DNA from 2 places in the Clostridium sp. JS66 genome. Region 1 is predicted to be linked to the other one. Evidence: a T-box and tRNA genes for the amino acid it is inferred to sense, from the RefSeq annotation. Region 1 holds a T-box; the other holds one or more tRNA genes.
What was found. A T-box is a leader RNA that pairs with one kind of tRNA and senses whether it is charged. The one in region 1 lies ahead of thrS (threonine--tRNA ligase), so its partner is inferred to be a tRNA-Thr.
Positions count from the first base shown of each region.

Region 2: it has a tRNA-Thr gene. The T-box ahead of thrS (threonine--tRNA ligase) is inferred to sense a tRNA for this amino acid. The anticodon was not compared.

Region 1 covers NZ_CP131467.1:5,650,285-5,667,033, forward strand. The annotation lists gene thrS (threonine--tRNA ligase) at 25-1,941, opposite strand; T-box leader at 2,014-2,299, opposite strand; T-box leader at 2,441-2,711, opposite strand; gene ytxC (putative sporulation protein YtxC) at 2,817-3,716, opposite strand; gene Q6H37_RS26230 (DUF6873 family GME fold protein) at 3,854-4,588, shown strand; gene Q6H37_RS26235 (hypothetical protein) at 4,569-5,039, shown strand; gene Q6H37_RS26240 (B3/4 domain-containing protein) at 5,136-5,837, opposite strand; gene Q6H37_RS26245 (MerR family transcriptional regulator) at 5,931-6,752, opposite strand; tRNA gene Q6H37_RS26250 (tRNA-Cys) at 6,889-6,962, opposite strand; tRNA gene Q6H37_RS26255 (tRNA-Gly) at 6,967-7,041, opposite strand; tRNA gene Q6H37_RS26260 (tRNA-Phe) at 7,057-7,132, opposite strand; tRNA gene Q6H37_RS26265 (tRNA-Asp) at 7,138-7,214, opposite strand; tRNA gene Q6H37_RS26270 (tRNA-Val) at 7,220-7,295, opposite strand; gene hslO (Hsp33 family molecular chaperone HslO) at 7,391-8,275, opposite strand; gene Q6H37_RS26280 (class I SAM-dependent methyltransferase) at 8,279-9,034, opposite strand; gene Q6H37_RS26285 (small, acid-soluble spore protein, alpha/beta type) at 9,142-9,393, opposite strand; gene Q6H37_RS26290 (peptide ABC transporter substrate-binding protein) at 9,475-11,178, opposite strand; gene Q6H37_RS26295 (aspartate-semialdehyde dehydrogenase) at 11,538-12,533, shown strand; gene dapA (4-hydroxy-tetrahydrodipicolinate synthase) at 12,581-13,462, shown strand; gene dapB (4-hydroxy-tetrahydrodipicolinate reductase) at 13,475-14,221, shown strand; gene Q6H37_RS26310 (sodium:alanine symporter family protein) at 14,378-15,745, opposite strand; gene Q6H37_RS26315 (gamma-glutamyl-gamma-aminobutyrate hydrolase family protein) at 15,895-16,677, opposite strand.
Region 2 covers NZ_CP131467.1:6,279,199-6,295,947, reverse strand. The annotation lists gene Q6H37_RS29335 (DHH family phosphoesterase) at 1-1,739, shown strand, start outside; gene rplI (50S ribosomal protein L9) at 1,739-2,182, shown strand; gene lonC (Lon family ATP-dependent protease) at 2,195-4,111, shown strand; gene Q6H37_RS29320 (replicative DNA helicase) at 4,115-5,449, shown strand; gene hsp18 (heat shock protein Hsp18) at 5,527-5,979, opposite strand; tRNA gene Q6H37_RS29310 (tRNA-Thr) at 6,383-6,458, shown strand; gene Q6H37_RS29305 (phosphoenolpyruvate carboxykinase) at 6,732-8,468, shown strand; gene Q6H37_RS29300 (ATP-binding protein) at 8,776-10,410, shown strand; gene Q6H37_RS29295 (DUF3006 domain-containing protein) at 10,452-10,661, shown strand; gene Q6H37_RS29290 (adenylosuccinate synthase) at 10,955-12,241, shown strand; gene Q6H37_RS29285 (acyl-[acyl-carrier-protein] thioesterase) at 12,451-13,203, shown strand; gene Q6H37_RS29280 (NAD(P)/FAD-dependent oxidoreductase) at 13,216-14,445, opposite strand; gene Q6H37_RS29275 (CoA-binding protein) at 14,578-14,949, shown strand; gene Q6H37_RS29270 (pyruvate, water dikinase regulatory protein) at 14,975-15,790, shown strand; tRNA gene Q6H37_RS29265 (tRNA-Glu) at 15,962-16,036, shown strand; tRNA gene Q6H37_RS29260 (tRNA-Val) at 16,042-16,117, shown strand; tRNA gene Q6H37_RS29255 (tRNA-Asp) at 16,123-16,199, shown strand; tRNA gene Q6H37_RS29250 (tRNA-Thr) at 16,207-16,282, shown strand; tRNA gene Q6H37_RS29245 (tRNA-Glu) at 16,296-16,370, shown strand; tRNA gene Q6H37_RS29240 (tRNA-Val) at 16,376-16,451, shown strand; tRNA gene Q6H37_RS29235 (tRNA-Asp) at 16,457-16,533, shown strand; tRNA gene Q6H37_RS29230 (tRNA-Thr) at 16,542-16,617, shown strand; gene Q6H37_RS29225 (ATP-binding protein) at 16,729-16,749, opposite strand, start outside.

The DNA of each region.
Region 1 (16,749 bases):
TTTTAGTTTGTCAACATTTTTATATTAATCTACTGAACTTTCTTTTCTGTCAATTTCACCTTTGATCTTTTCTACAAATTGATCTAAAGCCATAGCTCCTAAATCTCCAAGCTTTCTGCTTCTTACAGCTACTGTATTTTCTTTCATCTCTTTATCACCTAATACAAGCATGTAAGGAACTTTTTGAAGTTGAGCTTCTCTTATCTTGTATCCAATTTTTTCATTTCTTAAATCTACTTCTACTCTTAATTTATTCTTCTTTAATTCTTGAGCAACTTTATTTACATAATCAATTTGATCATCTGTAATATTCATTATTTTAACTTGTACTGGTGCAAGCCAAGCTGGGAATGCTCCTGCATAGTGCTCTATTAATATTCCTATAAATCTTTCTATAGAACCAAATACAACTCTGTGAACCATAACTGGTCTGTGTTTTTCTCCGTCAGCACCTATATAAGTTAAGTCAAATCTTTCTGGCATCTGGAAGTCAAGCTGTACAGTTCCACACTGCCAAGTTCTTCCTATGCAATCTCTTAAGTGGAAGTCTATCTTAGGACCATAGAATGCTCCGTCTCCTTCATTAACTTTATATTTAAGACCTATAGTATCTAACGCTTTTCTCAAACCATTAGTAGCAGCTTCCCAATCTTCATCACTTCCCATAGAATCTTCTGGTCTTGTTGAAAGTTCTACAAAATATTCAAATCCAAATACTTTATAGAAGTCATCTATTAATTTTATAACATTTACGATTTCATCTGTAATATTATCCTTTGCTAAGAACAGATGAGCATCATCTTGTGTAAAACATCTAACTCTCATAAGACCATGTAATGAACCAGACTTTTCGTGTCTATGTGCTAGACCCATTTCAGCATATCTTAAAGGTAATTCTCTGTATGAGTGTATTGTATTTTTGTAAACAAGTATTGATCCTGGACAGTTCATTGGTTTTATAGCATAATCTTCATTATCTATTTTAGTAAAGTACATATTTTCTTTATAATGATCCCAGTGTCCTGATTGTCTCCATAATTTTTCATTTAAAATTACAGGAGTCATTATTTCATCATAATCAGCTGCTGAATGCATCTCTCTCCAGAAGTTTTGAAGAGTGTTTCTTATTATCATTCCCTTAGGGTGGAAGAATGGGAATCCTGGTCCTTCCTCATGCATACTGAATAAGTCTAATTCTTTACCTAATTTTCTGTGATCTCTTTTCTTTGCTTCTTCTAACATATTTAAATATGCATCAAGATCAGCTTTTTTCTCAAAAGCAGTTCCGTAAATTCTCTGAAGCATTTTGTTCTTCTCGTCGCCTTTCCAATAAGCACCTGCGATGGAAAGTAATTTTACAGCTTTAACCTTTCCTGTTGATGGTACGTGAGGACCTGCGCATAAGTCTACGAAATCTCCTTGTTTGTAGAAAGATATTACTGCATCTTCTGGTAAGTCTTTTATTAATTCAACTTTGTAACATTCTTTCTTTTCTTGCATAAGTTTTATAGCTTCTTCTCTTGGAAGCTCAAATCTTTCAAGTTTTAAATTTTCTTTAATTATTTTGTTCATTTCTACTTCTATTTTTTCAAGCATTTCTGGAGTAAAAGAAAATTCTGCATCAAAATCATAATAAAATCCTGTATCTATTGCTGGTCCTATAGCTAATTTAACTTCTGGATATACTTTCTTTACCGCTTGAGCAAGTATATGTGAACCTGTATGTCTTAATATCCATTTTCCATCTTCATCATCAAAAGTTAATATTTCAAGTTTGCAATCATTATTAACTTCTGCCATTAATTCTGCTCTTTCACCATCTATCTTAGCTCCTAGCGCCTTTTTTGCTAGGGATGTGCTCAATTTAGCAGCTACATCAGCTACTTTTGTTCCTTTTTCTACCTCAATTAAACTTCCATCTTTTAAAGTAATCTTTACCATAATAATTTCCTCCTAATCTTTTTATTTAAATTATAATTATTTACAATATAAAAACACTCGTCTCATAAATAAATATGGGACGAGTGTTATTTCGCGGTTCCACCCAACTTCAACAGCATCTAAGCCTTATTTAGGCAAGGATTATTAAAGCTATACAATAAAGAAAATAAAATTTTTCTACTGCATATCTACTGTTATCTCTAAACCCCTTAACGCAGGAAACGGATATACTTACTATAATTTCAGTATTCAACTCAAAGGTGGTTTTCAATGCCTCTTACCTAAAGAACCTTTCAACCAATGGGTCCTTCTCTCTTAAAGCAGCTTCACATCTACTCTTCCTTATCACTGTTTTTGTATATTATATTCTTTTAAGTTAATAGTTGTCAATAGTTTTTTGTATTTTTTATTGAAATTTAATTTCAAACATGATATAATTAAAATTTTACCCACATCACCAATTAATGTTAATTTTAAATAAAAAAACACCTATCCCAACACATGGGACGAGTGCTATTCGTGGTTCCACCCAACTTTAACAGTAATCAAATTATCTAAATTATACTTTAATAAAAACTACTAAAGCTATAATATTTTATCTTTACTGATATCTCTACACCTTTAACGCAGGCAGCGGATATACTTACTATAATTTCAGTATTCGACTCAAAGGTGGTTTTCAATAACCCTTACTCAAAAAATCTCTCACCCAATGGATTTTTCTCTCTTGGAGTAGTTTGTCATTTACTCTTCCTTATCAACGTCTTTAAATTATATACCTCATTATAGTATCTAAAATAATAACTGTCAACACTTTAAATTAAAAATATTTAAATATTTTTATGCTTTCTTTATTAATTTTATATTATTACAATTCATACTTTATTGAGACTGTGTTTAATCTTTTCACATATTTTACAGGTATCACACATCTGAACTCTATCTGTAAAAACCTTTTTTATAGTATCTATCAAATCCAAATTTCTACAATTATCCCCACAATGAATTATTATTTTTCCCGGTGAATTAGTTATCAACATACTTATGATCATATCATCCATATTTGTATTTTCTTTATATTTTAGATCTCCTAAATCAGCAAATAGTTTTTTTCCTATATCATTACCTTCCTTATCCTGTATCAAATATTTACCGTCACTTTTTATAATTATATTTATTTCTTCTATTTTACTTTCTTGAATTTCCACAAAGTACTTTAATAATTTTATAAATTCATTATATTCTTTTTCGGTCATATATCTTTCTACAACCTTATCAACTATTTCTTCTAAATCTTCTCTTAGCTCTTTCATTCTAAAAGTTATAAATCCATTTATATTTATTTCTTTATTTTCAACTATGCACTCCACTATTTTGTCAATTATAGCATTCCTCTTATTCATATAATAAATTGAATTTTCATCAATTATTGACTCTTTCCCCTTTAATACTTTTATGCTATTTTCTCTTATTTCTTTTATTTCATCATGTCTAAGGAAAAAATACGTATCACATAAAAACATTTCCATATCCTTTTTATAAAATTCATCTATAACAATTTCATACAACATATTAGCTATATTTACATTAAACATATTACTCAATCTATCATTTAACTCTTCATTACAAAATATTTTTACGAAGTGAGTATTGGATTCTATACTTTCCGAAATTCCTATTATTACATTTTTATTTTTAAAATATTCTTTTATATTGTTTATTCCATCTATTACTTTCTCTTTATCATTATCGTATACAACAGTAAGCAATAACATTATTTCCACTCCCTTCTTTGAAATAGTATATGTTTAAAACAAATGTATATTCAAAAATTTATTTTCAAATATCGACATATCACGAAAATATAAAGTTATAATATATAATAGCTTTATAAAAAGAGGTGCATTGAATAATGAAGTATGCTATTGTAGATTTTAGACTAAGTGATGAAGAAAAAGGTAATCTTAAAAAATTAGGATATGAAATATTGATATGTCCGCCATCAAATTTGCTCTATGAAGCAGTATGTGGACATCCTGATATCCTTTTACATATAATTTCTGAGGATACAATAATGGTTCATAAAGATATGAATAAAGAATTTGTAGATAAGCTGATTTCTATAAATTTTAAAGTGGTTTTTTCTCAAAATAATCTTCAAGAAAAATATCCCTATGATATTTTGTTAAACAGTGTGAATATGCCAAATTTGTTCGTTCATAACCTAAAGTATACAGATCCTAATCTTATGCTTTATGTAAAAGATAAAAAAACAATAAATGTTAAGCAGGGTTATACTAAATGTTCCACTGCCATTGTAAATGATAAAGCTATTATAACCAGTGATAAATCTATAGCTAAAGCTTTAATTAGCGAAAATATAGACGTACTTTTACTTCCACCTGGAGACATATTACTGCCAGGATTAAACTATGGCTTTATAGGTGGCTGCTGCGGTCTTTTAAACAAAAACTCTATGGCTTTTTATGGAAACTTAAAAAATTACTTATATGAAGATGAAGTAATAAAGTTTCTAGAAAAATATGATGTAAATCCTATTTATTTAAGCAGCGGAAAGCTAATAGATAGAGGAAGTATTTTTATAGTTAATAAGGAGGATCATCAAAATGAACTTAGAGAAAAGTAAAATGATGGACACTATATGTAAATACTGTATAAGCAGATATCAAATTTTAAATAACGCTCCTATATTATCAAGTTTGATTTATCAATTTGGTAGAAAGCTTGAAATGGATATTCCTGCTATAAGAGGAATTCTCTATGTAGAAGTGAATGGATATAAACGACAATATGCTCACTGCTTTAATGTTTATAATGGTCAAATAGTAGACTCTACAATATATCAGTATGCTCTAATAAATAAAAGTATAGAACATCTTTTTCCACTATATGTAGTTGGGATTGCTCCTTCTCATATAGACTATTCCATAAATAGTGAAATTAAATATGAATGTCAGTTTAAATTTAAAGATGAATATCTATCAAAAATTTTAAAGGATATAAAGGATTCAAATTATATAGAACTAGAGAGGTTTTCCTTATTGGAAGATTCAAAAAAAGAAACTCTAATATTTTAGTTTTAGATATACTAAAAATACGGTTAATAAAGTTCAGCTGGGTAAAATGCCTAAATGGCATTTTACGAGCTTTACTTGGAAGAAAGTAATCCTTATTTACAATTCAAATTCAGTGTTGTTTATATCCACTAATCCTACTTTTACTTCACAATTGAAATTCTTTTTTAATAATTCTGCTAGTTCATCTCTTGCGTTAATTACATTGTCATAATTCTTTCCCTTAAATCCATCTATAGGGAAAAATATATTTTTACTTTCTCCTACAATTTTTCCTTTTTCACTTTGCCTCCATATCCATCTTCTTGTTCTTACTTCGTGTCCTGCAAAGTAAATAAGTTCCCCATCTTCTAAACATTCTGCTTCAGTTTCTCCAAAAGGAATAAAAGTATCTCCTTTTTTTGAAAACCTAATAGAAATATCTCCTCCAGCAGTATCCATATCATGAGCACCTAGTGGAACAAGATATTTTAGTGAGATTGCATTTCCTATATCAACAATTGGATTTATATTAGGCAGCCCTTTTTTCTTTGCCACCCTTGCAATCATTGCTTCAATAGAACTTTTAAATTTGTTTGGATTAATACCTAATTCCATAAATGCATCTCTATAATGCATTATTTCTTCTACTTCTTTCACATTTCTACCTTCAAATTTTGTCTCATTTAATTCTATACTATTCTTTAGAAGTTTAGTTACTTCAGCATTTTCCACACTGTTATCAATACCTTTAGCTACTACAATACCAATACACATATTACCTAACTTCTCAAAAACATCTTTTGACACACTGAATTTCATAATTAATCACCTACTCCAAACTATAATTTACTATTAGTTTATCTTTTTCACCTATCTGTTCAGAAAATTATAAACCATCCAGTAACTGGAGTGTCAATATTTATTTATCAATATTTGAATTTCAGTTACAAATTGTGATTTATCAACGGTTAATCCAAAATCAATTAGTGTTACTTCTATTGAATTCTCTATAATTGTATACCCTTTTTCTTCAATATATCTTAAAAGTTTATCATAGTACATTGGAGAATCCCTATGGGTTCCACAAAAACGAATAGTAACATAAACTCCTTGAGATAGTACTTTTACCAAATTCTTATTATATCTTTCACCTTCTGTAAATAAAAAAATATAATCATATTCATCAAATATTCTATAATTTAATTTATCCATGCAAATTGACACTCCTACTTTTCCATTAAATATAGAAGCATCTTTGTTAGTCTTATTCTCCAACTGTCTAATTGACAATTCTAAATCATTATCAGATTTTATCCTTTGCTTTAATAAGACAATAGTTCTTTTTTCGAATTCAATTTCCTGAATTACATCTAAGTTCTCTTTATAACTAGCATAATTAATTTGGTTTATCCTGTTCTCAATTTTTTGTTTTATAGATTCCAAATCCTTCATTTTTTCTTCCGTAATTTTTTTCTGCTTTTTTAATAAATCCATAATGTTATCAATGCTTCGTTCCTTCAAGTGATAATCTATGTTCTTTAACGACATACCAAGTGCTTTTAAATATTTTATTGTGTTTAATTGTTCAAATTGTTCTGTTGAATAATATCTATAACTATTAGTCTTATCTATAAATATTGGCTTAAACAGATTAATTTCATCATAATACCTTAATGTCTTTATATTAATATTAAATAACTTTGACATTTCACCAACGGTAAATAAATCTTTCATTGAATTCATCTCCAATATTAAAAGTATAGTTTTTATAGTATATAGATATCTTCATACAAAATCCAATATATAAGTTATGGTAATTACAAAAATGAATATAAAAAAAGTAGTCTAACTACTGATTAGACTACTTTTATGGAGGCGCCACCCAGATTTGAACTGGGGGTAAAGGTTTTGCAGACCTCTGCCTTACCACTTGGCTATAGCGCCATATTGGAGCGGAAGACGAGATTCGAACTCGCGACGTTCACCTTGGCAAGGTGACGCTCTACCACTGAGCCACTCCCGCATTTTAATTTAATATTGGTGGCTGGACCAGGAATCGAACCAGGGACACGAGGATTTTCAGTCCTCTGCTCTACCGACTGAGCTATCCAGCCACACATGGCGACCCAGAAGGGGATCGAACCCTCGACCTCTGGCGTGACAGGCCAGCACTCTAACCAGCTGAGCCACTGGGCCATACTTGGTGGGCACAACAGGGCTCGAACCTGTGACCCTCTGCTTGTAAGGCAGATGCTCTCCCAGCTGAGCTATGCGCCCAAGTATTACTAACTGCGACAATTAGTATTATATAACTTACTACAAAAGTTGTCAACTATTTTTATTAAATAAATTGGAGAATTTAAAATTCCCCATTATTTACTTGCTAATTTTATAAGTTCCCCTATTTCGTCATGCTTAAATGTATAAGATTTATTACAAAAATTACAATTAAGTTCTTCATCTTTTCCTTCATCATATATTTCTTTTAGATCTTTTAATCCTATGCTTATTAAAGCTTTTTCAACCTTTTCTTTTGAGCAATCACATTTATAATAAGGTATAATGCTGTCTAATATCTTTAAATCCATATCTTCAAAAATATAATTAAGAATTTCTTCTATATTCATTCCTTTAGTCATCATTTCTGTTATAGATGGTATCTCTTGCAATCTATAAGTTACTAAATCTGCAGTAAGATCATTTGCTCCTGGCATCATCTGTACTATAAATCCGCCAGCTGCTTTTATACTCAAATCGGTATCTACAAGCACCCCTAATCCAACAGCTGATGGAGTTTGCTCTGAAACAGTAAAATAATAAGCTAAATCATCACCTATTTCACCTGTATAAATAGGCACCTGACCAACATAAGGCTCTCTTAGCCCCATATCCTTTATTACTACAAGACTTCCATTTTTACCTATAGCTCCACCTACATCTAGTTTTCCTTTGCTATTAGCAGGTAAATCAACTAATGGATTACCAATGCACCCCTTTACTCTAGCATCTGAATAAGCTGTAACAACTACTCCTTTTGCTTCTCCACCTCCAGAAATTTTAAGAGTTAATGCATCATTTTTAGATTTTAACGTAGAACCCATAAGACTTCCCGCTGTAAGCATTCTTCCTAATGCCGCAGCTGCTGTAGGAGCACATTTATGCTTTTGTATCCCCTCATTAACAAGTTCTGTAGTTGTAGCTGCTATTATTCTTATATCACCGTTATTAGCCACAGCTCTTACTAATTTATCTTTCATATTCTAAACTTCCTCCTTATTTCTCTTTTTCACTATATAAGTTATTCTCTCTGTTTCACGGCTTATAATTTTCTCTTCATAGTTATCCATAACTTTTACAAGTTCTAATCCGCATAACTTTAGAAGTTCACAAACTCTTTCATGTTTATAAGCTCTTTCACTGTGTTCTTCATCAAACCTTCTATAATATTCTCCTTGCTTCACAAAAAATGTAAGATACATGTCCACAATATCATCTTCTAAAAAGTTTTCCCATATATAGGTTACATTTTCATCATCATAATTGTAAATATTATTTCCAAGTATCTTTGTAAGCTTATAATAAGAATTCGTATCAAATATAAATATACCATCATCTTTTAAATGATTATGTATTCCTTTAAAATATGCTATTAGCTTTTCTTCTTCCAATATGTAGTTTGTAGAATCAAGACAACAGGTTATAAGATTAAATTTTTTGTTCAAATTTAATTGAGTTATATCCTGACAGACAAACTTAACCTTTATACCTTTGCTCCTCATCTTTGTTTCTGCTTCTGTAAGCATATCATAAGATAAGTCAACAGCCCAAGAAGAAACAAACTTTGCTGCTATAAGTTCAGTTATGTTTCCTGTACCACATCCAAGATCCAAATAATCTTTTCTATCCATATTTAGCTCATCATAATTTTTTAATATAGTTTGTACCCAACTTTTATAATCTATATCTTTATTTATGAGTTCATCATAAATATGTGCAAAATCCTTATAACACTTCATTTTCAATTCCTTTCAAAAGTAAAATTCAATATATCACCAATTAATATTATAGACTTTTAAAGTATAAGTCAATAATATAAACTTAATAAAAAGCTATATTATTGACCTCATTCTCTTTCTGAAATCATTTTGTTTGTAGGAAGATTATTCTGCTTTTTTCTTTTAGTCATTATTCCACCTATTCTTCCTGTTTCCTCAGCAGTAAGAGCTCCCCACCCATATTTACTAACTTTATCATCTAATCCTAATTCATGAGCTATTTCATATTTCATTTTTTCTCTAAGTTTTTCTTCAATACTTAATTCTCTGTGGGATTTAAGCTTAGCTTTTATAACCTTTTTCAATGGAGTCTTTCCCATAATATTTCCCCCTTTCTTTTTATTATTTTTTACACGAAAGGGATTATTTATGCATATTAAAGTAAAGTTAATCCTCTATAATTATCTTCCTTCAGTATACGCATATTTTATTTCATATGGCGCTCCAAATAACGTAAACATAATATTTTTAACATATTTACATTTGTATAATTCTTTACTTCTATACACTGTAGGTGCTATTACTGCATCCTCAGCTAATAATATATTTTCAGCTTGCTTGAACGCGTTAAATCTATCTTCATTTTTATCCTGGCTTAAGTTTGCTGCATTAATAATTAGACTATCATATTTGCTATTTGACCAATTTGTACAAATAATATTTGAACCTGTAACCCATAAATAAAATTCTGACATAGGATCATTATAATCTGCAAACCAAGTCATTGAACCTAAATCATAGTCACCACTTTCTATTTTCTTTGTAAAGTTATCTCCATCTGCATACTCTATCTTTATATTTATTCCTAAATTCTTTTCATACATTTTTCTAAAGAACTCTGCTATGTCTTTTTGTTTTGCATCAACCCCTGGTTGTATATATCTTATGGTAATTTTTGATGGATCAGTATCCATACCAAGTTCCTTTAATCCTTTTTCTAAAAGTTCTCTTGGATTATTTCCATCTTCTTTTAATTTTTTTACCGGCTCAAAGTTAGCTTTTTCCCTAAAATCTTCTTTTCCTATTTGAAGTGAAGGAGGTACAAAAGCATATGCTGGCATGTATAATCCTTTCCATAGAGTTTTAGAAACTTCCTCTCTATCTATGGATAAAGAAAATGCCCTTCTAACATTAACATTAGAAAATATCTTATTTTTTTCATTAAAAAACTCAAAATCAGTAGTTGGCTCTGATAGTTTTACTAAGTCAAATTTTGATTGTTTTTTTATTTTGTTTTTAGCTTCTATATTTGTAATCTGAGCTCCATCTAAAGCCCCATTCAACAACTCATTAGATATAGTATTACTTTGTTTAAAAATTTTAAAATTTGATTTTTCAAGTTTTACTGTTTTGGCATCCCAATACTTATCATTTTTATAAAGTTCAACTCTATCATTATGAACCCATTGTTTTATAATAAAAGGTCCACAAAATACCATCTTATCTTTTTCACTTCCATATTTATCTTTGTATTTTTCAACTATATCCTGCCTTTGAGGCTGCATTACTATAGAACTTGTTATATTAATAAAATATGCACAAGGATATTCCAAATCTATTTCTAAAGTTTTAGCATCTAATGCCTTTACCCCTACAATATCAGATGACATATTTTTATTTGCGTTTGTTTTAACATCATTATATTTTTTGCTGCCTTTTATAGAATATAATAAAAATGCATTAGGTGATTGAATTTGAGGATCTAATGTTCTCTTTATGCCATATTCATAATCTTTTGCAGTAACACTTTTCCCATCGGACCACTGATTGTCCCTAATATGAAATGTCCATTTTAACTTATCCTCTGACACATCCCAACTTTTTGCTCCTGCTGGTTTAACTATTTCCTTTCCTGATGAATCTGTTTCTATTCTTGTAAGTGCTTCATTCACTTCTGACAGTATTTGAAGCGAGCTGCGATCTTTAGCCTTAGATTGATCTAAAGTTTTTGGTTCACTATCTAAAGTAAGATTTAAATATTGACTCTTATCAATTTCTGTTTTAGTAGCAGTTTCAACTTTTTTTGGTTTACTGCATCCTGTTAGTACTGATGTTGAAGTCAAGGTTAAAATAACAATTACAGATAATAATCTTTTAATATTCAAAGAAAGGTACCTCCTTCGTACTTATCCTTTTTAATTAAACTATGTAACATACTTTCATATCTTAATTTTATACCAAATTCTCTTTAATAAAACATAAACATATGAAATTTGTACATTTTATTTTTGTACATATAAAATATTAACAACTTATTATTCTATAAAATAGTATAAGGCTAATTAATTCTATTGTTATATCATAAAGCATTTTTTGCAAATTTTAAGCACATTTAGCAATAAACATATTAAAAAATTATAATATAATAATTGTATAAGGCTTTACTACTAATAAAAAAGAGTATATTTTTATTAAGATTCATTATATAATATTAAGTAAAATAAATTTTAGGGGGCATTTAGAAATGAATTATAATGTAGCAGTAGTTGGTTGCACAGGAATGGTTGGAAGAAAATTTATAGAAGTATTAGTTGAAAGGAATTTTCCAGTAGCTGAAATTTACTTTTTCGCATCTGCAAAATCCGCTGGAAAGGTATTAAAATTTAAAGACAAAGATGTAACTGTTGAAGAATTAAAAGAAGATAACATAAAAAATAAAAAAATAGACTTTGCCTTATTTTCTGCAGGGGGCAGCGTAAGTAAGGAATTTGCACCTATTTTTGCAAAATACGGTACTACAGTTATAGATAATAGTAGTGCTTGGAGAATGGATCCTGAAGTACCTTTGGTAGTTCCTGAAGTAAATCCTGAAGATATTAAATGGAATAAAGGAATAATAGCTAATCCTAACTGTTCTACAATCCAAGCAGTTGTAGCTTTAAAACCTTTATATGATAAATATGGTATAAAGAGAATAATTTATTCTACTTATCAAGCAGTATCTGGTGCTGGTATGGGTGGCTACAATGATTTAGTAGAAGGTTATAAAGGCACTGCACCTAAAAAATTTCCTTATGCTATAGCAGGTAATGTTTTACCACATATAGATGTATTTTTAGAAAATGGATACACAAAAGAAGAAATGAAAATGATAGATGAAACACAAAAAATATTACATGATAATAATTTAAAAATAACAGCTACAACAGTAAGAGTTCCTGTTGTATATGGTCATAGTGAAAGTATAAATGTAGAATTAAATAAAGAATTTGATATAAAGGATATCTTCTCTCTTTATAAAAATGCTGAAGGCATTATATTAAAAGACGATGTAGATAACCTTGTTTATCCAATGCCTGTAGAAGCTGCTGGTCATGATGAAGTTTATGTTGGAAGATTAAGAAAAGATTTCAGTATAGATAATGGACTAAACCTATGGGTTGTAGCAGATAATATAAGAAAAGGTGCAGCTTCTAACGCAATACAAATTGCTGAGTGCATTGTAAAAGGAAATAAATAATTTAAAACAAAATTATTTATAATATATAAATAAAATGAGGTGTTTGTATGAGTTTATTCAAAGGTTCAGCTGTTGCTATCGTTACTCCTTTTAAGGATGGAGGCGTTGATTTTAAGAAGTTAGAAGAGCTTCTTGAATGGCATATTAAATCTAGTACAGATGCTATAGTAATTTGTGGAACTACTGGTGAAGCTTCTACTATGTCTGAACAAGAAAGAAAAGAGACAATTAAATTTACAGTTGATGTAGTTAAAAAGAGAATACCAGTAATAGCAGGTACAGGATCAAATAATACTGCCGCATCTATTAATATGAGTAAGTGGGCAGAAAGTATAGGAGTAGATGGACTTTTAGTAATAACGCCTTACTACAATAAGACTACACAAAAAGGTCTTGTTGAGCACTTTAAAGCTATTGCAACTAGTGTTAAAAGCCCTATTATTATTTATAATGTACCTGGAAGAACAGGATTAAATATACTTCCAAAAACATTAAAAATATTATGCGAATTAGATAATATAGTTGCTGTTAAAGAAGCTAGTGGAAATATAAGCCAAATAGCCGAAATAAAAGCTCTTTGTGGTGATAAACTTGACATATATTCTGGAAATGATGATCAAATAATTCCTATAATGGCTTTAGGCGGAATTGGTGTTATATCTGTACTTGCAAATGTAATTCCTAAGGATGTACATGATATGTGTGAATTATTCTTAAATGGTAAAGTAAAAGAAGCATTAAAAATACAATTAGATTCTTTAGCTTTAACAAATGCATTATTCATAGAAACAAACCCAATACCTGTTAAAACAGCTATGAATATCATGGGAATGAATGTTGGAAATTTAAGACTTCCTCTTTGTGACATGGTTCCAAATAATCTAGATGTTTTGAAAAAAGAACTTAAAAATTATGGGCTTTTAAAGTAAGGAGGATTTTCCATGGTTAAAATTATATTAAGCGGATGTAATGGCAAAATGGGCAAAGTTATATCAAAACTAGCAGATAGTTCTTCTGATTTAACTATTGCAGCTGGAATAGATAAAAACACCGAAAAAACTAGTTTTCCAGTATTTGCAGACATATCTAAGTGTACTGTTGATGCTGACGTTATTCTAGATTTTTCAAGACCAGATGCCTTAGAAGGACTACTTAAATATAGCAAAGAAAAAAATATAGGAATCGTTCTTTGCACTACAGGATATACCAAGGAACAAATTGATGAGATAAATAAAGCATCAAAAGAGATACCTGTATTCCGTTCAGCTAATATGTCCATAGGAATTAATGTTATAAACAAAGTATTAAGAAATATAAGCGAATTACTCTATAAGGATTTTGATATTGAAATAATAGAAAAGCACCATCATCAAAAGGTTGATGCTCCAAGTGGTACTGCTATTCTTCTTGGTAATACTATAAAAGATTCTATACATGAAGAAACTAAATTTGTTTATGGAAGAGAAGGCATATCAAAAAGAACTCATGACGAAATAGGAATACATGCAGTTAGAGGTGGTTCTATAGTTGGTGATCACGAGGTTATATTTGCCGGTAAGGACGAAATTATAGAATTAAAGCATACAGCTATGTCAAGAGATATATTCGCCATTGGAGCTCTTAAAGCTTGTCAATTTATGTTTGGAAAAGATAAAGGATTATATTCCATGGATGATGTAATAAAATAAATATTTAATAGATTAGATGAAAAAACTCTAATCCATTAAATATAATATAAAAAATAAAAGCTGTGAAATTAAGCTAAACTTATTTTCATGGCTTTTATTTTTTATATTATATATTTACAATGAGCTTAAAAAATCTATCTTAATAAAACCACTTTACTACCCAGCAGATTTATATTCAATTTCTTCATTTTCATCATTATCATCAAAAAATTCTCTAGTTAATTTGAATACCTGAGGACTTAAACGAACAATGGCAATAATGTTTGAAAGTGCTCCTAAACCGATTACAATTTCTCCAATTGACCAAACCATTTTTAGCGCACCTACAGAACCCAAGAAAATAAATACTAAAAATACGTATCTATAGCATTTTCCAAGCTTAGCACCACCAATATAGTTTAATGTAGATTCTCCATAGTAACATAAACCAATTAATGTAGAATAGGCACATAATACAACACTTATACTTACTACATAAGAAAAAATAGGTGAAACCTTTCCAAAAGCTACACTAGTTAAAATATTTGGCGACTGCCCTGATCCAAGTACACCAGTTGTTAAAATAGCTAAAGAAGTTATTGTACATATAACAAAAGTAACAATGAAAACTTCTACAATTCCCCACATTCCTTGACGTGCAGGATGATCTGTTTTTGCTGTAGCATGTGCAATAGGTGCTGTTCCCTGTCCAGCTTCATTAGAATACAATCCTTTATTGATTCCATATCTGATAGCTTGTGCTACTGCAAATCCACCTATTCCACCGCCTACTGAAGCAGGTGAAAAAGCACATTTAAAAATCATCATAAATGCATCTGGAACCTTTGTTATATTAAATAATATAACTATAATACCTGATGTGAGGTAAAGTATAACTTTTGATGGTATAAGTTTTGAAGTAACTTTTCCAATTCTACCTATTCCACCCATAGATACAATTCCTACAAGAGCTATTATTACAAATCCAACTATTTTAGATGGAACATTAAAATAGTACATAATATTTCCTGCAAGGGCATTTGACTGAATCATAGTTCCTGACAAAGTATTTAATATTAAAGTCACTACAAACCAACTTGCCAAAAATTTAGAATTTAAACCTTTTCTCATGTAATATGTAGGTCCACCAACAAATTCTCCCTCTTCATTTTTTTCCCTGTATGCTATACTTAAAGTAATTTCTGCATATTTAGTACACATACCAAAGAATGCCGCAATCCACATCCAAAATATTGAGCCTGGTCCTCCAAAAGCCAAAGCCGTTGCAACTCCGACAATACTTCCGACACCCACTGTGGATGCTAATGCTGTAGTAGCTGATTGGAATGGAGTTAAAGTTCCTTCTCCTTTAATTTCAGATTTTTTCATAAATATTTTTCCAAAGGTTTCTTTAAGAATAAAAGGAAACTTTCTTACTTGTAAAAATCTTGTACCGATTGTTAAATAAACACCTAATCCCACTAAAGCGATTACTGTCCATGGACCCCACACTATAATTGATATTTGTTGTAATAATTGTTCCATTTAGGTTCCTCCCTTTTGCAAATAAATTATCAAGTCTATTAAATTCTAATATGTATACAAAACTTAATTTTAAACGTTTACTTAAACTAGTCAATTATGAACATTGAAATTTTCCAAAAGCTAATTCACTTAGCTTAATGTGCTAACGTTTAGCTAGCACAATTAGCTAATTTATATTCTTTACAAGCATTTACTAATGCTTTGAATATCAAAAGCTGTTCATCATTGCGTTCACCTAACATTTCAGGATGCCATTGCACACCTAATACAAATCTATCACCTTTCATTTCTATAGCTTCTACTATCCCATCTGGTGATACAGTAGCAACATTAAATGTATCAGCTACATCTTTTATAGCTTGATGATGATAAGAATTTACTCCTAACTTTTCTTTATTAAAAATTTTATAAAATTTAGTTTTTTTATTAACATTAACCTCATGTACTGGGTTATATTTTGGTGATCCCTTAGCCGAATGATTTATAAAATTATTATTTCTTAATTCTGATTGGACCTGAGATAAATCTTGATAAAGAGTTCCTCCGCAAACTACATTTAAAAGTTGATATCCTCTACAAACACCTAAAATAGGAACTTTACTATTTTCTATAATATTTCTTGCTAATTGTAATTCCTGTTCATCTCTTTCTGGAATTATATTTCCTATTTTATCTCCTATATTTTCTCCATAATATTTTGGTTGAATATCGGCTCCACCTGCAAAAACTACACCATCTACAATATCAATAATATTTTCAACATTATTTCTATCACTAAATACAGGTATAATTACAGGAATCCCACCTGCTTTTTCCACTGCTTTAACGTAATCATTTGCAGCAAGCTGATAATCAAATCCACATCCAAATCCTTCATAAACTCCATTTAATTCATAAGAATAATCTGCACATATGCCTATAACTGGTTTCATTTTTTATTCCTCCTATTTTTATCAATAAATTTTTTATTATTTAAAATACCACAATTGATGCTTTAAATATTA
Region 2 (16,749 bases), 630 kb from region 1:
CTTTTCCATTAATTATGATAGATAAAAAAGGAGAAATTCTTTGGTATAATCAAAAATATTCTTATATAATTAAAAATGAAGATATATTAGGTAAAAATATTAATGGTGTAATTAAAGAAATTAATTTAAGGCAAATCTTAGATGGTAAAAAAAATATAATGAAGAATGTTAAACTAAAAGAAAATTATTATGATATATATAGTAATGTAGTTGATATATCTGATAACTTAGAAGATAGAATAATACTTTTGTACCTTTATGATGTTACACAAATGTTGAAAATTGTTAAGAACTTAGAGCTAAATAAATATACTATAATGCTTATGGAAGTAGATAATTTTCATGATGTAATTAAAACCATTGAGGAAGGCCAAAGACCATTAATAGTTGCAGAAATAGAAAGAACAATAAATTGTTATGCTCAAAGTTTAAATGCAATGATGAGAAAATATGATGATAATAAATATGTATTATGTGTTCAAGATAATTATGTTGAAAAAGAGATGGAAAAAAAGTTTGAAATATTAGATAATATAAGAGAAATAAATATGGGCAATAAACTAGCTGTTACTTTAAGTATAGGAGTAGGACGTGGTGGAGAGACTCCACTGCAAAATGAAAATTTTGCAGCATCTGCTAAGGAACTAGCACTTGGAAGAGGTGGAGATCAAACTGTAGTTAAAAATGGAGAAAAGTTATCCTTTTATGGAGGAAAAACAAAAGAAGTAGAGAAAAGAACTAAGGTAAGAGCAAGAGTCATAGCACATGCTCTTGTAGAATTAATAAATGCTAGTAGTGATGTTTTTATAATGGGACATATAAATCCAGATATAGATTGTCTTGGAGCTGCTGTTGGAATATATAGTACAATAAAATTTTTAAAAAAGGATTGTCACATAGTATTAGAAGAAACTAATAGCAGTATAAATTTAATTTTAGAAAAAATTAAAAATGAAGAAGATTATGAAAATGTATTTATAAATAGCAAAGAATGTATCGATAATGCGAAATATAATAGTTTACTTATCCTTGTAGATGTTCATAGCAAAGGGTATGTTCAAGACATAAAAGTAGTAGATGCTTTTGAAAAAATAGTTATAATAGATCATCATAGAAAATCTACAGATTTTGTAGAAGGAACACTTTTAAGCTATATAGAACCATATGCATCATCTACATCTGAATTAGTTACAGAAATGCTTCAGTATATGGTTGAAAAACCAAAAATAAAAGTAATAGAAGCAGAAGCTCTTTTAGCAGGAATTTGTGTTGATACTAAGAATTTTTGTTTTAAAACTGGTGTAAGAACTTTTGAAGCTGCCTCTTTTTTAAGAAGATTGGGAGCAGATACTGTAGATGTAAAAAAATTTTTTTCAGATGATTTAGACACCTATTTAAAAAGAGCTGAAATTATAAAGTCAGCTGAAATATTTAATAATATAGCAATAGCTGTATGCCCCAATGAAATAGAAGATATTGTATTAGCTGCACAGGCTGCTGATGAATTGCTAAATATTACAGGTATCAAAGCATCTTTTGTTTTTGTTAAAATAAAAGATAATGTATGTATTAGCGGAAGATCTTTAGGAGAAGTCAATGTGCAAGTTATACTTGAATCTTTAGGTGGAGGAGGACATATGACTATGGCAGGGGCAAAAATTAAGCAAGTCACATTAGATGAAGCTTTAAAAAAACTTAAAGATGCCATTGGCAAATACATTATGGAAGGTGAAGAATAATGAAGGTTATACTTTTAAAAGACGTAAAATCAGTAGGAAAGAAGGGAGATATAGTAAATGCTTCTGATGGATATGCAAGAAATTATTTACTACCAAAAGGACTTGCAGAAGAAGCAACAGGTACTAATGTTCATATATTAAATAACAAAAAGGAAGCTGAAAGAAGACAAAAACTTGCAGAAATAGAAGCAGCTCAAAAGATAGCTGAAAGCTTAAAAGGAAAGGAAATAAATCTTTCAGTTAAAACAGGTGAAAATGGAAAGTTATTTGGATCAATAACAGGAAAGGATATAGCTGATGAATTAAATAAAAAATATAATTTAAAAGTTGATAAGAAAAAAATCGTAGTAGATAACATAAAACAAGTTGGAACTTACGATGTAGAGGTAAAACTATATCCTGAAATTTCAACTAAAATAAAAGTTATTATAGCAGAAAAATAAGGGGGAGAACCTGTGAAATCACAATTTGTGAATGATATAGAAGATGAATTTATTGACAATATATCAATTGAAACCCAAATAAATGTATTGTATGAGATATTAAATAAGGTATTGGATGAAGGTACTATAAGATCCAGGACAGTAAAATATAAATTACAAAGCTATGTAAAAAGTAAAGACATGCTAAAGAGGTTGTACGCTTTAAACATGATAGTAAGTGATGGTAAGGGATTACAAACTGTGCCTACTGAATCAAATGCATGTAAGGTTTTAGAAGATACAAATGTTTGGATTTCAGAAGCTTTGGCAACAAAATATGTAAAAAGCAAAATAGAGCAAGAAGTAGAAAAAAATCTTATAGAAAAGCAAGATAAGTATTTAGATGAAGTAAGATTAGGAATTATAAAAAAGCAAAAAGGACCAGAAAATGCGAAGACACTTAAAAAATATGCTCAACTTGAAGTTTTAGATTCTAATAAGTTAAGTAAAAATATTCAGAGCATTTTAAGACCAGGATGCTTTTCTGAGATTGTAGGACAGGAAAGAGCTATAAAATCTATATTATCAAAGTTAGCATCACCATATCCACAGCATATTATACTATATGGTCCACCAGGGGTTGGAAAAACTACGGCTGCAAGATTAGCATTAGAAGAAGTTAAAAAATTGCAGTATACTCCTTTTGAAGAAAGTGCTAAGTTTGTGGAAGTTGATGGTACTACTTTAAGATGGGATCCAAGGGAAATAACAAATCCATTATTAGGTTCAGTGCATGATCCCATATACCAAGGTACAAAAAGGGACTTAGCAGAAACTGGTACTCCAGAACCAAAACCTGGACTTGTTACAGAAGCTCATGGAGGAATACTTTTTATTGATGAAATTGGAGAATTAGATGAAATGCTCCAAAATAAATTATTAAAAGTATTAGAGGATAAAAGAGTAGAATTTTCATCTTCATATTATGATCCAGATGATGAAAGTACTCCTAAATATATAAAATATCTTTTTGAAAATGGAGCACCAGCAGATTTTATATTAATAGGAGCTACAACTAGGGAGCCTAATGAAATAAATCCAGCGTTGAGATCAAGATGTACAGAAGTTTATTTTGAACCTTTAAGCTCAAGTGATATAAAGAAAATAGTTGAAAATGCAGCAAGCAAAATTGATATTAATTTAGAAGAAGGCGTAGCAGAAACTATAAGTAGATATACAATAGAAGGCAGAAAAGCTGTTAATATACTTGCAGATGCATATGGATATGTTTTATACAATCAAAAAGGAACTGATTTGAATTCAAAAGTTTTAATAACAAATGAGGATTTAAATGAGATTATAAGCATAAGTAGATTGGTACCTTTTGAGGATGTTAAAAATGAAGTAAAATATGAAATTGGACATATATACGGGTTAGGTGTTAGTGGATATATTGGATCTACATTGGAGATAGAAACAGCTGTTTTTGAAGCAAAAGAAAAAGGCAAAGGTTCAGTAAGATTTAATGATACTGCTGGAAGTATGGCAAAAGATTCTGTATTTAATGCAGCCTCTGTAATAAGAAAAATAGCAGATAAGGATTTAAGTGACTATGATATACATGTAAATGTTATAGGAGGAGGTAAAATAGATGGACCTTCTGCTGGAGCAGCTATTACAATATGTATTATAAGTGCACTTTTAAATAAGCCATTAAGGCAAGATGTAGCTATAACTGGAGAAATATCTTTAAGAGGTAAAGTAAAGCCTGTTGGGGGTATATTCGAAAAAATTTATGGTGCAAGAAGAAAAGGTATAAAGCTTGTAATTATGCCTGAAGATAATATAAAAGAAGCGCCAACAGAGCTTGAAGATATAGAAATAAAGGCAGTAAAAAATATAGAAGAATTAATGAAAATAGTTTTTGAAAGTAATTCTAAGGAGAGATAACGAATGGATGCACCTCTTAGAAGTATGCCTCATAATATAGAGGCAGAGCAAAGTGTAATAGGTTCAATGCTTGTAGATAAAACTTCCATAGCTGAGGCTATGGAAGTTTTAAAAACTGAGGACTTTTATAAGGATGCACATAAAGTTATATTTAATGCTATATTAGATTTGAATCAAAAAGATGTAGCTGTTGATATAATAACTCTTACAGAAAATTTAAAATCTAATGATAAACTAGATGCTGCAGGAGGAATAACTTATATAAGTGAATTAAGCGGTTCAGTAGTTTCTACAGCAAATATACAATCCTATATAAAAATAGTAAAAGATAAATCAGTATTAAGAAAACTTATTAGATCCTCTACAAAAGTAATAGAAGAAAGCTATAATAGCCAAGATGATGTATTAGGGGTTATTGATTTAGCAGAAAAACAAATATTTGATATTTCTAACAATACTAATACTTCTGATTTTGAACCAATGAGTACTGTTTTGGAAAGAGGATTTATAGAAATAGAAAGGCTTTTTAATAATAAAGGTCAAACCACAGGAGTACCTTCAGGATTTAGAGAACTTGATGCTAAAACATCAGGATTTCAAAAAGGTGATATGGTGCTAATTGCAGCAAGACCATCTATGGGAAAAACTACATTTGCTTTAAATATAGCAGAAAATGCGGCTTTAAGAGAAGGAAAAAGTGTAGCTATATTTTCTTTAGAAATGTCTAAGGAACAGTTAGCATATAAGCTTTTATGTTCTGAAGCTCATGTAGATATGCTTAAGTTAAGAACAGGTAACTTGGATGACAAGGACTGGGAAAATATTGCTAGAGCATCAGGACCACTTGGTGGAGCTAAAATATATATAGATGATACTGCAGGTATTTCAGTAATGGAAATGCGATCTAAGTGCAGGAGATTGAAGATAGAGCATGGAATAGATATAATAATGGTTGACTACCTTCAGTTAATGTCAGGAAGTAAAGGATCAGAAAGTAGGCAGCAGGAAGTATCAGAGATATCTAGATCTATTAAAGCACTGGCAAAGGAAATGCAATGTCCAGTTGTTGCACTATCGCAGTTATCTCGTGCACCAGAAGCAAGAACAGATCATAGACCTATGTTATCAGACCTTAGAGAGTCAGGTTCTATAGAACAAGATGCTGACGTGGTTATGTTTTTATATAGAGATGAATATTACAATAAAGAAACAGAAGAGAAAAATGTGGGTGAATGTATCATTGCAAAGCAAAGAAATGGTCCTACAGGTACTGTTAAACTTGCCTGGCTTGGACAATTCAGTAAGTTTGGTAATTTGGATGTTATACACCAACAATAAAAATGAGGCTAGCTTTTTACAGCGAGCCTCATTTTTTAAATTTAAATACAGCATTGAATTTTTATACTGTAAAAATTTTAATGAATATCTATTCTTCTTTGAGATTCTTTAGTTTTTTCTTTTTTTGGAAGAATAACTTTTAATACACCATCACTAAAAGATGCATCAATAGTGGTTTCATCTACATTATCTATATAAAAGCTTCTCTTAAATTCTCCATATCTTCTTTCGCGTCTTACATAATTTCCATTTTTATCTTCTACATCGTCTTGGCGTTTTGCTGATATAGTTAAATAGTTGTTGTTAAGATTAATATCTATATTTTCTTTTTTTATACCAGGTAAGTCAGCTTCTATCATGTAGTTATTTTCATCTTCTTTTAAATCTACTTTGAAGCCATTTCCGAATGTAGAAATATTTGATGGATAGAACATATCATCGCCAAAGAAATTGTTTAAAAAGCTATCGAAAATATCGTCACCTCTTTTATTTATGGAATTGTTTCTTCTAAAAGGAATCATATCAAACATAATAAAAACCTCCTTAATTTGTTATTATTTTTATTTATATATTGTGTTTATGCTTATATAATAATACAAAGGTCAAAGAAAGTCAAAGTAAGAAAGGTTAGTATTTAAACGGTTTTGATAGATATTGTAATGAATATTAATTTAAATTGTTTAAGTAGTAATTATAAGTTAAAAATAACATAATATTAAAAAATATGATGAAATTTTATTAAAGGTCAAAAAAATTTTATGATTTTTGACCTTTAATATTATATTTAAATACTATAAAGTAAATAAGATTGATTTATAAAAGGTTATAGTATTTTTGCCATTCGGGATATATTGTAAAATTAAATTAATTATGAGAATAGTTGATTATATTTACAAAGTGTATTAAAATTATAAATGTGCAATAAATAAAGATGCTCCTATGGCTCAGCTGGTAGAGCAACTGATTCGTAATCAGTAGGCCGCAGGTTCGAATCCTGTTAGGAGCACCAACAAATTAAGAATAATATCTAATAAACGCATAAAAGAAGATTAAGTAGTATAAAGTTATATATAAGTTAATATTTTTTATAACAATAAAAGTCCCTAGCTGTGAATAATATAAGTTAGGGGCTTTTATATTTAATCATGTAAAAAGGATTACTTGATGCAAAATGAAAGCACATGTGTATAAAAATTTCATAAATATGTGATATAATTATAAATATCACTTAATAATGAAGGAAAGTGCAAAGGTGAATTTCAAAATAAGGGGATGTGTTTTTATGCAAAAAGAATTTTCTTTAAGTAATGGCAAAGCTATGGTTAATTTTACAGCAAAATATTGTAACACTGCAGAAAAATTATTGGGAAGCAAGGGGTTTAAAACTGTTTTAGAATCCTATATGTCCAAAATAAAAAGTAAGGAAAGTAATATATATAAATATATTAAAAGTTCTATAAATAGTAATGATGTAAAAGAAATATCCAAAGATATTACAAATGTATTAAAGCTACTTATGGTTTTAGATGCTGAGGAGATAAAAAAGTTTAGTGAGAAGTATGATAAATTTTTAGGAGATAAAGATAAGTTTATATCTTTTATAGAAGGACTATATGGTTTCTGGAGAAAAATAGAAAGATATACTATAGTTCAAAATAACAAAGTAGGTGAAGGTCTTCAAAGTGTAAGTTTTATAGATGCAAATAATGAGTTTTCAAAGCTTATTTTAAATACTTATAGAAAAGTAGAAGAAAATGTTATAGGAGAAAAGCCTAAGGTGTATAGACAACTTCCGGCTGGTGGAAATGCTGGACTTATTTTAAATGATATAAAATGGCCTTATCCAAGTGGTTATGAATGCTTAAATAAAATACCGTTTATAGAATCTATAATAGTTGATCCTCCATTTATAACATATCCTAAAAAGAATAAGAGAGATGGTATGTTTACAGAGTGTTATGAAAATCCATTAAAAAATTGTTCTATAAATGTAGATCATTGGTTTTGTTATCCTGCAAAAGTAGGAGAGTTGTTAGCATATATATATTTTCATAGAGACTTTATGGCTCATGGAGTAACACTTTGTAATCTTTTTGAATTAGCTAAAGAAGATGAGTATAGAGGGAAAAAGCCTGATATAGTATATGTATTTGGTGTTAGAGATAATAATGAAGATATGCAAACAATATTTTATGATGATAAAGAAAATGACATAATGCTTGGATATATAAATTATATGGAAAGCATAGATTATTTCGGGTATATGAAAAAAATGACATTAACTCTTCATAATTTAATAATGATAAAAAGAGGGTATTTGCCAATACATGGAGCTATGGTTAATATAATAACTAAAAACAATAAAGAAGCTAATGTTGTCATAATGGGAGATAGTGGAGCTGGAAAATCAGAAAGTTTAGAGGCGTTTAGAGAACTAAGTGATAACTATATAAGTGATATGACCATAATTTTCGATGATATGGGTGTAATTAAATTAAATGAAAATGAGAAACCTTTAGGATTTGGCACGGAGATAGGTGCATTTGTAAGATTAGATGATTTAGATGCAGGATATGCATTTAAAGAAATTGATAGAAGTATATTTATGAATCCAGATAAGATAAATGCAAGACTTGTTATTCCTGTGGCAAGTTACAATGAAATTACAAAAGGATACCCTATAGACTTACTACTTTATGCTAATAATTATGAAGAAGGCGAAGAGTTGGAGTTTTTTACAAATATTGATACAGCCATAGATGTATTTAGATCAGGAAGAAGAATGGCAAAGGGAACTACCACAGAGAGAGGGCTTGTAGAGACTTATTTTGCAAATCCATTTGGACCAGCACAAAAAGTAGAAGATACAGATAAACTTATTTATGAATACTTTAATAAATTTTTTCAAACAGGAATAAAAGTTGGTCAATTAAGAACGTGTTTGGGTGTAAATGGTAAAGAAAAAGAAGGGCCTAAAAAGGCTGCTGTTAAATTATTAGAGCAAATTAAAAGTTTATAAAGGTTAAACATATGTAAATTCAGCACATTAATATATGAAAATGTGTTGAATTTTTTTCTAACTGTATTATAATTAAAAACAATAGGGTTAATAGCTTATCAGTTCAAAAAAACAAATCAATATTGTAAAAACTAGTTAAAAGTAAATCATTTTTAGTTTGCTATCACATTATTTTAATTTCAAATTTTAATTTCAAAATATTAAATACATATATTTTGAAGTAATATTATAAATAAAGTCATTCAGGTTAAGCTTCAAAAATTGAGGAAGTACTTTATATTGGATAAATTATAAGGAGGTAATTAAATTGTTAAATGAACCAAAAAAGGGGGATGTAATAGTTTTGGATTCAAAGACAAATTATAATTTTAGTCAGAGTATGTATATGAAAATATATGAAAGTCTTCCCTGCGGTGTAATATTATTAGATGAAAATGATAAAATTATCGAACTAAATAGTAAAGCACTAAATATATTTCATGATCTAGATTTAGAATATCATTTACAAAGGATAATGGATAAAGTCAACCAAAACTTATTAAAATCAGATGAAAACGATGTAGAAAAAAAATGTGAATATGAGATTATAACAGAAGATTATACTAAATATTTAGAGGTTACAGTTAATTATATAAAAGATATTGAAATAGCTAAAAAGATTATATTTATACAAGATGTTACCAGTTACAACTTAAGTATAAATAAGCTGAAGGATGAAAAAAAGATTATAGAAAGTAATAGCATAAACGAAGGAATATTTTTGGCAAATATAAGTCATGAAATTAGAACTTCTATTAATGGAATAATAGGTATGACGGATTTAACTATAATGACAGATTTAACATTAGAACAAAAGGAAAATTTAAAGTTAGTAAAATCTAGTGCATTAAAGCTTTTAGATATAGTAAATAGTATATTGGATTTTTCTAAGATAAATTCAGGAAAGATGAAAGTTGAAAGTGTAGAATTTAATTTTAAGGAATTATATAATGAAATTGTAAGAATAAGCACTATGAAGGCTTTAGATAACAAATTAGAATTCAAATCTAAAATAGATGATGCAATTCCAGAAATATTAATAGGTGATCCTATAAAATTAAAACAAATACTAGATAATCTCATAGATAATGCGATAAAGTTTACTAAGTATGGAACAGTGTCACTTATAATTCAAAAGGGAGAAACTATTGATAAAAAAGTAAATCTTAAGTTTCATGTAAAAGACACAGGAATAGGTATAGACAAAAAAGATATTGGTAAATTGTTTACAAGCTTCAGCCAAATAGAAAATAAAACTTATACTAAAAAACCTACTGGTACAGGATTGGGACTTTGTATATGCAAAGGGCTAGTAGAATTAATGAATGGAAAAATAGAAGTAAAAAGTAGAAAAGATGTTGGAACTTTATTTTCATTTAATTTATTTTTACAAAAGTGTGGAAAGTCTACAATTATAAATATAGATGATAGAAAAGATAAAGTTAAAAGAATAAATAAAAAGTTAAATATTTTAATTGTAGAGGATGATAAAGCTAGTCAAATTGTAATGTATAATTTATTTAAAAAATATGGGCATATATGTGATATTACAAATAATGGACAAGAAGCATTAAATGTATTAAAAACAAAACAGTATGATTTAATTCTTATGGATATACAGATGCCTATAATGGATGGTGTTCAGGCAACTAAATTTATAAGAAAATCTGAGGAAGGTAATGATAAACATATACCAATTATAGCTCTTACAGCTTATGCACTAAAAGGAGATAAAGAACACTTTTTAGGGTTAGGTATGGATGAATATATATCAAAACCTTTTAATGTAGAAGAATTGCTGCAAACCGTGTATAAAATAGTTAAAAAAGATGAAAGTGATTTAAATATTGTAAATAGGCAAAATAATATAGATAGGGAAGCATTATTTTTATATCTATTATAGTGCTTAAAGATAACAATATTATTAAAAATGAGGTGTTTTATATGACAGGAATTATTGACAGATTTGAAGGGGAATTTGCAGTAGTAGAGCTAGAAAATATGAAAATGATAAATATAGAGAAAAACAAAATTCCTAAAGAAGCTGAAGAAGGATATGTAATAAATATAGAAGATGTAATAACAGTAAATTATGTTGAAACAGAAAAAAGAAAAAGTAACATAGAAAGCTTGACAGAAGATTTATGGAAGTAGAAAATTAGAAGGGATTTCATTCCCTTCTAATTTTTTTATAATGTAAAGTTAAATATGTTTTGGAAGAATATAATTGATAAATTAGAAAAGTTAGAACGAATTTTATTAAGTTTTAAAGTTAAAATATTCGTATTTGTTGTTGACTGAAACTTATACTTTTGATACCATAAGATAGTAGGATTAGCCTTAGAAAATCAGTAATCTTATTTTTAATTGTCATAAATACATTTATATAGTAAAGCTGAGTATTAGTTAAATAATGTTTAGCTTAATTAAAAGAGGAGGAAACTTTTATGTCAGCATTTATTGTTTTAGGAGCTCAATGGGGAGACGAAGGAAAAGGTAAGATGACAGATTACCTTGCTGAAGATGCAAATGTGGTAGTAAGATTTCAAGGAGGAAACAATGCAGGTCATACTGTAGAGGTTGGTGATAAACAATATAAACTTCATTTAATACCTTCAGGTATACTTTATAAGGATAAATTAAATGTAATAGGAAATGGTGTTGTACTTGATCCTAAAGCATTATTTGAAGAAATAGATTATTTGAAAGGTGTTGGGGTTAATGTCACTCCAGAAAACTTAATAATAAGTGACAGAACACAACTTATAATGCCATATCATAGAGTTTTAGATGGAATAAAGGAAAAGTGCAGAGGTAAAAAGGATATTGGAACTACAGGAAAAGGAATAGGTCCTTGTTACACAGATAAAATGGAGAGAAGTGGAATAAGGGTAAGTGACCTTATGCATAAGGAAGTCTTTATAGAAAAATTAAAAGAAAATGTTGAAATGAAAAATGATATAATAACAAAGGTTTTTAATGGAGAAGCATTAAGTTTTGATGATATATGTGCTGAATATTTAGGATATGCTGAAAAGATGAGAGCTTTTGTAAAGGACACATCAGTAATAGTATATGATAATATTAAAGCTGGAAAAAAGGTATTATTTGAAGGGGCTCAAGGTACATTACTTGATATAGACTATGGAACATATCCATATGTTACATCATCAAATACAATTGCTGGAGGAGTATGTATTGGAGCTGGTATTGGACCTACTTTAATAAATAGTGCAGTAGGTATAGCTAAAGCTTATACAACAAGAGTTGGTAAAGGTCCATTTCCAACAGAGTTATTTGATGAAACTGGAGATTGGATAAGAGAGAACGGTCATGAATATGGTGTAACTACAGGAAGAGCTAGAAGATGTGGATGGCTTGATCTTGTAATACTTAAAACTAGTGCTAGAGTTTCAGGTCTTACAAGCTTTGCTGTAACTAAAATAGACACTATAGCTGGCCTTGAAAAAGTTAAAATGTGTGTAGGCTACAAGCTTGATGGAAAAGTTATAGATTATTTCCCAGCAAGTTTAGAGGATTTAGCTAGATGTGAACCTGTATATGAGGAATTTGATGGTTGGGATAAAGGTATAGAAAATGCAAGAAGTTACAATGAGATTCCTGAAAATGCAAAAAAATACCTCAAAAAAATAGAGGAATTTACAGGAACAAAAATATCTATAGTTTCAGTAGGACCAAGAAGAGATCAGACTATAAATGTAACAGATATATAATTAGTAAAAATTAAGTAAATAATGAACATTATGAAAAACCTTATGCTTTGCATAGGGTTTTTTTATAATTTACGATATAATGTTATTAGATTAAAATGCAGCTTATTGTAAAGAAAGGTTAAATGGTAAATGATCTTTAATAAGTAGGTTACTAGGAGAAGCTGGTAGGATTGACTATTCCATGTTGCAACTCAAAGGAGGAATGTGAAATGAAAAAAGTAGAGACAGAAAAACAATATGAAATTCAATATTACGAAATAGATTGTAATAAGAAATTATTATTAACAAGTCTTATGAACTATTTAGAAGATGTTTGTACTATGCAATCTGAAGATATTGGTATAGGTTTAGATTACATGAAGAGTAAAAAGGTTGCTTGGGTACTGTATAAATGGAATATACATATTTATAGGTATCCTTTATACAGGGAAAAAGTAAAAGTTAAAACTATTCCTGAATCTTTTAGAAAGTTTTATGCCTATAGAAGTTTTCAAGTATTTGATTCAAGGGGAAATGTTATAGCTGATGCTAATTCTATATGGTTTTTAATAAATACAGAAAGAAGAAAGGCTATGACAGTAACAGAGGATATGTATGAGGCTTTTGGACTTACTAAAGAGGATAATAAACCTTTAACTGTAAAGAAAATTCGAAAACAAGAAAGGGTAGATAACGAAAAAATATTTAGTGTAAGATATAGTGATATAGATACAAATAGGCATGTAAACAATGTAAAGTATGTAGATTGGGCAGTTGAAACAGTACCTTTAGATATAGTTACTAACTGTTACATTGTGGATGTAATCATAGCTTATGAAAAAGAAACAACTTATGGTGATATGATAAAAGTATTAACCCAAATAGATAAAAAAGAAGAAGGTTTTGTATGCTTGCATAGAATAGTAGATGAAGAAGATAAGGAATTAGCTTTAATAGAAACACTTTGGGAAAATGAAAAATAAGCTGCTGATTTTTTACTCAGCAGCACTTTTAGCAGCTATAAAACCTGAACTCCAACACCATTGAAGATTAAAACCGCCACAATCTCCATCAACATCTAGTATTTCACCAGCAAAAAATAAGTTGCTAACTATTTTAGATTCTAAAGTTTTTGAATTTACTTCTTCTGTATTTATGCCTCCAGAGGTTACCTGAGAGTTTTTAAATGAATTGGTATCATATACCACAAAGTCCCAATTTTTCAGAAGAAAAAATATTTTGTCTTTCTCTTTCCATGTAAGTTCGCAGCAAGGTTTATGTATATTAGTTATGGATGCTTCTTTCAAAAGAGTAGGAATAATTTTTTTGTTTATTAGGCCTATAAACGAATCTAATATACTTCTGTAGCTAAATAATGCCCAATGGTTTTCTAAAAATTCTATTAAGGCTTCTTTATTCAAGTTTGGCATCATATCTATAGTAAGCCTTACTTCTTTCCCTTTAGCTAGTGCACGTGAAGCAATACCACTTATTTGAAGAATAGGGGGACCAGATATTCCGTAGTCGGTAAATAATATTTCTCCAAATTCTTTTCTCTTAGGAGCGTCATCTACATATATTTCCGCAAAACTATTAAATTTTACTCCTGATAAAGCTTTTAGGTGATTATACTTTAATTTAAGCTGTACAAGCGATGGAACAGGAGTAATTATGTTATGGTGCAATCTTTGGGCTAATTCAAAGCCAGAGCCATCAGAACCCGTATTAGGGGCAGATTTTCCACCACAACATAAAATAAGTTTTTTACATTCATAAGTGTCACCAGATTGTAAAAGTACTTTAAAACCTGAGGACAACTTTTTTATGGTATTTACTTTTTGATTTAGATAAATAGGAACACTACGATCGTCTAATGCCATTCGCAATATATCAAGAACTGAAGATGCTTGAAGAGACAATGGATAAAGTTTACCATCATCTAATTCAGTAAGTGGAAGACCTAAGGAGTAAAAGAAATTTATGGTATCATCTACTGTGAATTTATTTAAAACATGGTTGTAAAATTCCGGATTTTTACTATGGTACCTTGAATAATTAATGTTTTTGTTAGCTATATTACATCTGCCATTTCCCGTAGTTAATATTTTAGAACCTATTCTATTAGAACCTTCTATTAGTCCTATGTCTTTTCCCATGTCTTTTAAGGCAATAGAAGCCATAATCCCAGAAGCCCCACCGCCAATTACTAGTATTTCATGAAACAATTTTAACAACTCCCCTTAAAAGATACTATATACTATTTTACCTTAAATATAATATTTTAAAATAGAATTTTTTATATTTAAGATTATTTTGTATATAATATTATTATAAATTGATGAAAGGAGAAAAAAATTATGATAGCTCATGAATTATTAAATTATAAAAATTGGGTGGTAGTAGGTGATGTGTTAAAGGAGGAGAAGTATGCCTTTAAAATATTGAATCAATTAAAGAATGCGGGGTTTAATGTGGAAGGTGTTAATCCTAGGGATACTACAGGTAAGGTTTACAAGTCTCTTGGCGAAGTACCTTTTGACATAGATGTAATAGATTTATGTATAAATCCTGTAGCTGGATTAAGAATAGTACAAGATGCAGAAAGTTTAAATATTAAAAAAATATTAATACAACCTGGAGCTGGTAGTACTGACATATTGAGTTTATGTAAAAATAAAGGTATTATAGCTATAGAGGGATGTGCACTTGTGGAACTTGGAAATTTATAAGTGTTAAAAGGGGGAAAATTAATTTATGTTGACAATATATGCGGTGTCTGATTCTATAGGAGAGACAGCTGAGCAAGTTGCAAAAGCAACTTCAAGTTTATTTTCTGAAGATGTAAAGGTTAAAAGGGTACCTTATATAAAAAGCTTTGAGCATGTAAATGAGTTTATAAATAATTTAGAAGACAAAAAAAATATTATGATAATATCTACTATAGTTTTAGTAGATGTTAGGGAGTTTCTTGTACAAAGGTGTATAGAAGAAGGTATACATATAACCAATGTATTGGGCCCTTGTATAAGTATGGCATCAATGATATTAAACAAAATACCTAATTATAGACCTGGAGCTATTTGGGAAATGGATTCTGAGTATTATAAAAAAATAAGGGCTATGGAATTTGCCATGCAATATGACGATAGTAAAGATAATGCAGGTATAAAACATGCTGATGTAATTTTAATAGGGCTTTCTAGAACTTCAAAAACTCCTTTATGTATGTATTTAGCTAATAAAGGAATAAAGGCTTTAAATGTTCCATTGATGCCAGAAGTACCTATACCAGAAGAATTATTCGAAGTAGATAGAAGGAAAATAATAGGTCTTACTATAGATCCTATGCAGCTTATTGAAATTCGAAAACATAGATTAGATAAGTTTTCTTCAGCTTCAAGGGAAATACAGTATGCTAATGCAGAAAGAGTGCTTCAAGAATTAGAATTTGCAGATAAACTTATGAGTAGATTTAATTGTAAAATAATAGATGTTACAAAGAGAGCAATAGAAGATACTGCACTTATAATTATGGAGCATATAGGACATATTGGTTCAAAAGATTATTAGTATTAAAAAATTAAAATGACTTAAAGTGTTGATATATAAGGGATTTTAACAAAAATATAAAAAAAATAAAAAAAGTTTTAAAAAATATGTTGACACTTTCGTGAAAATCTTGTATTATAGTCTATGTCGGGTCGCTAAGTAATAGCGAATGACTGATAAAAATATGAATAAGGCCCCTTGGTCAAGCGGTTAAGACACCACCCTTTCACGGTGGTAACAGGAGTTCGAGTCTCCTAGGGGTCACCATATATGGGCGCATAGCTCAGCTGGGAGAGCATCTGCCTTACAAGCAGAGGGTCACAGGTTCGAGCCCTGTTGTGCCCACCATATATGGCCTAGTGGCTCAGTTGGTTAGAGTGTCGGCCTGTCACGCCGAAGGTCGAGGGTTCGAGTCCCTTCTAGGTCGCCATATATTCGCTGGCATAGCTCAGTTGGTAGAGCAACTGACTTGTAATCAGTAGGTCGAGGGTTCGAAGCCTTCTGCCAGCACCAAAAAATTTAATAAGGCCCCTTGGTCAAGCGGTTAAGACACCACCCTTTCACGGTGGTAACATGGGTTCGAATCCCGTAGGGGTCACCATATATGGGCGCATAGCTCAGCTGGGAGAGCATCTGCCTTACAAGCAGAGGGTCACAGGTTCGAGCCCTGTTGTGCCCACCATATATGGCCTAGTGGCTCAGTTGGTTAGAGTGTCGGCCTGTCACGCCGAAGGTCGAGGGTTCGAGTCCCTTCTAGGTCGCCATATAGTTTGCTGGCATAGCTCAGTTGGTAGAGCAACTGACTTGTAATCAGTAGGTCGAGGGTTCGAAGCCTTCTGCCAGCACCAAAACATTGAATGTCGTATGATATTCAATGTTTTTTTTGTTATAATAACTTTAATATATTAAAGCAATAATAAAAAATATCTTTTGCCATTAAAGCAAAAGATATTTTAAAATTAATATTTTCTATTTTTAAT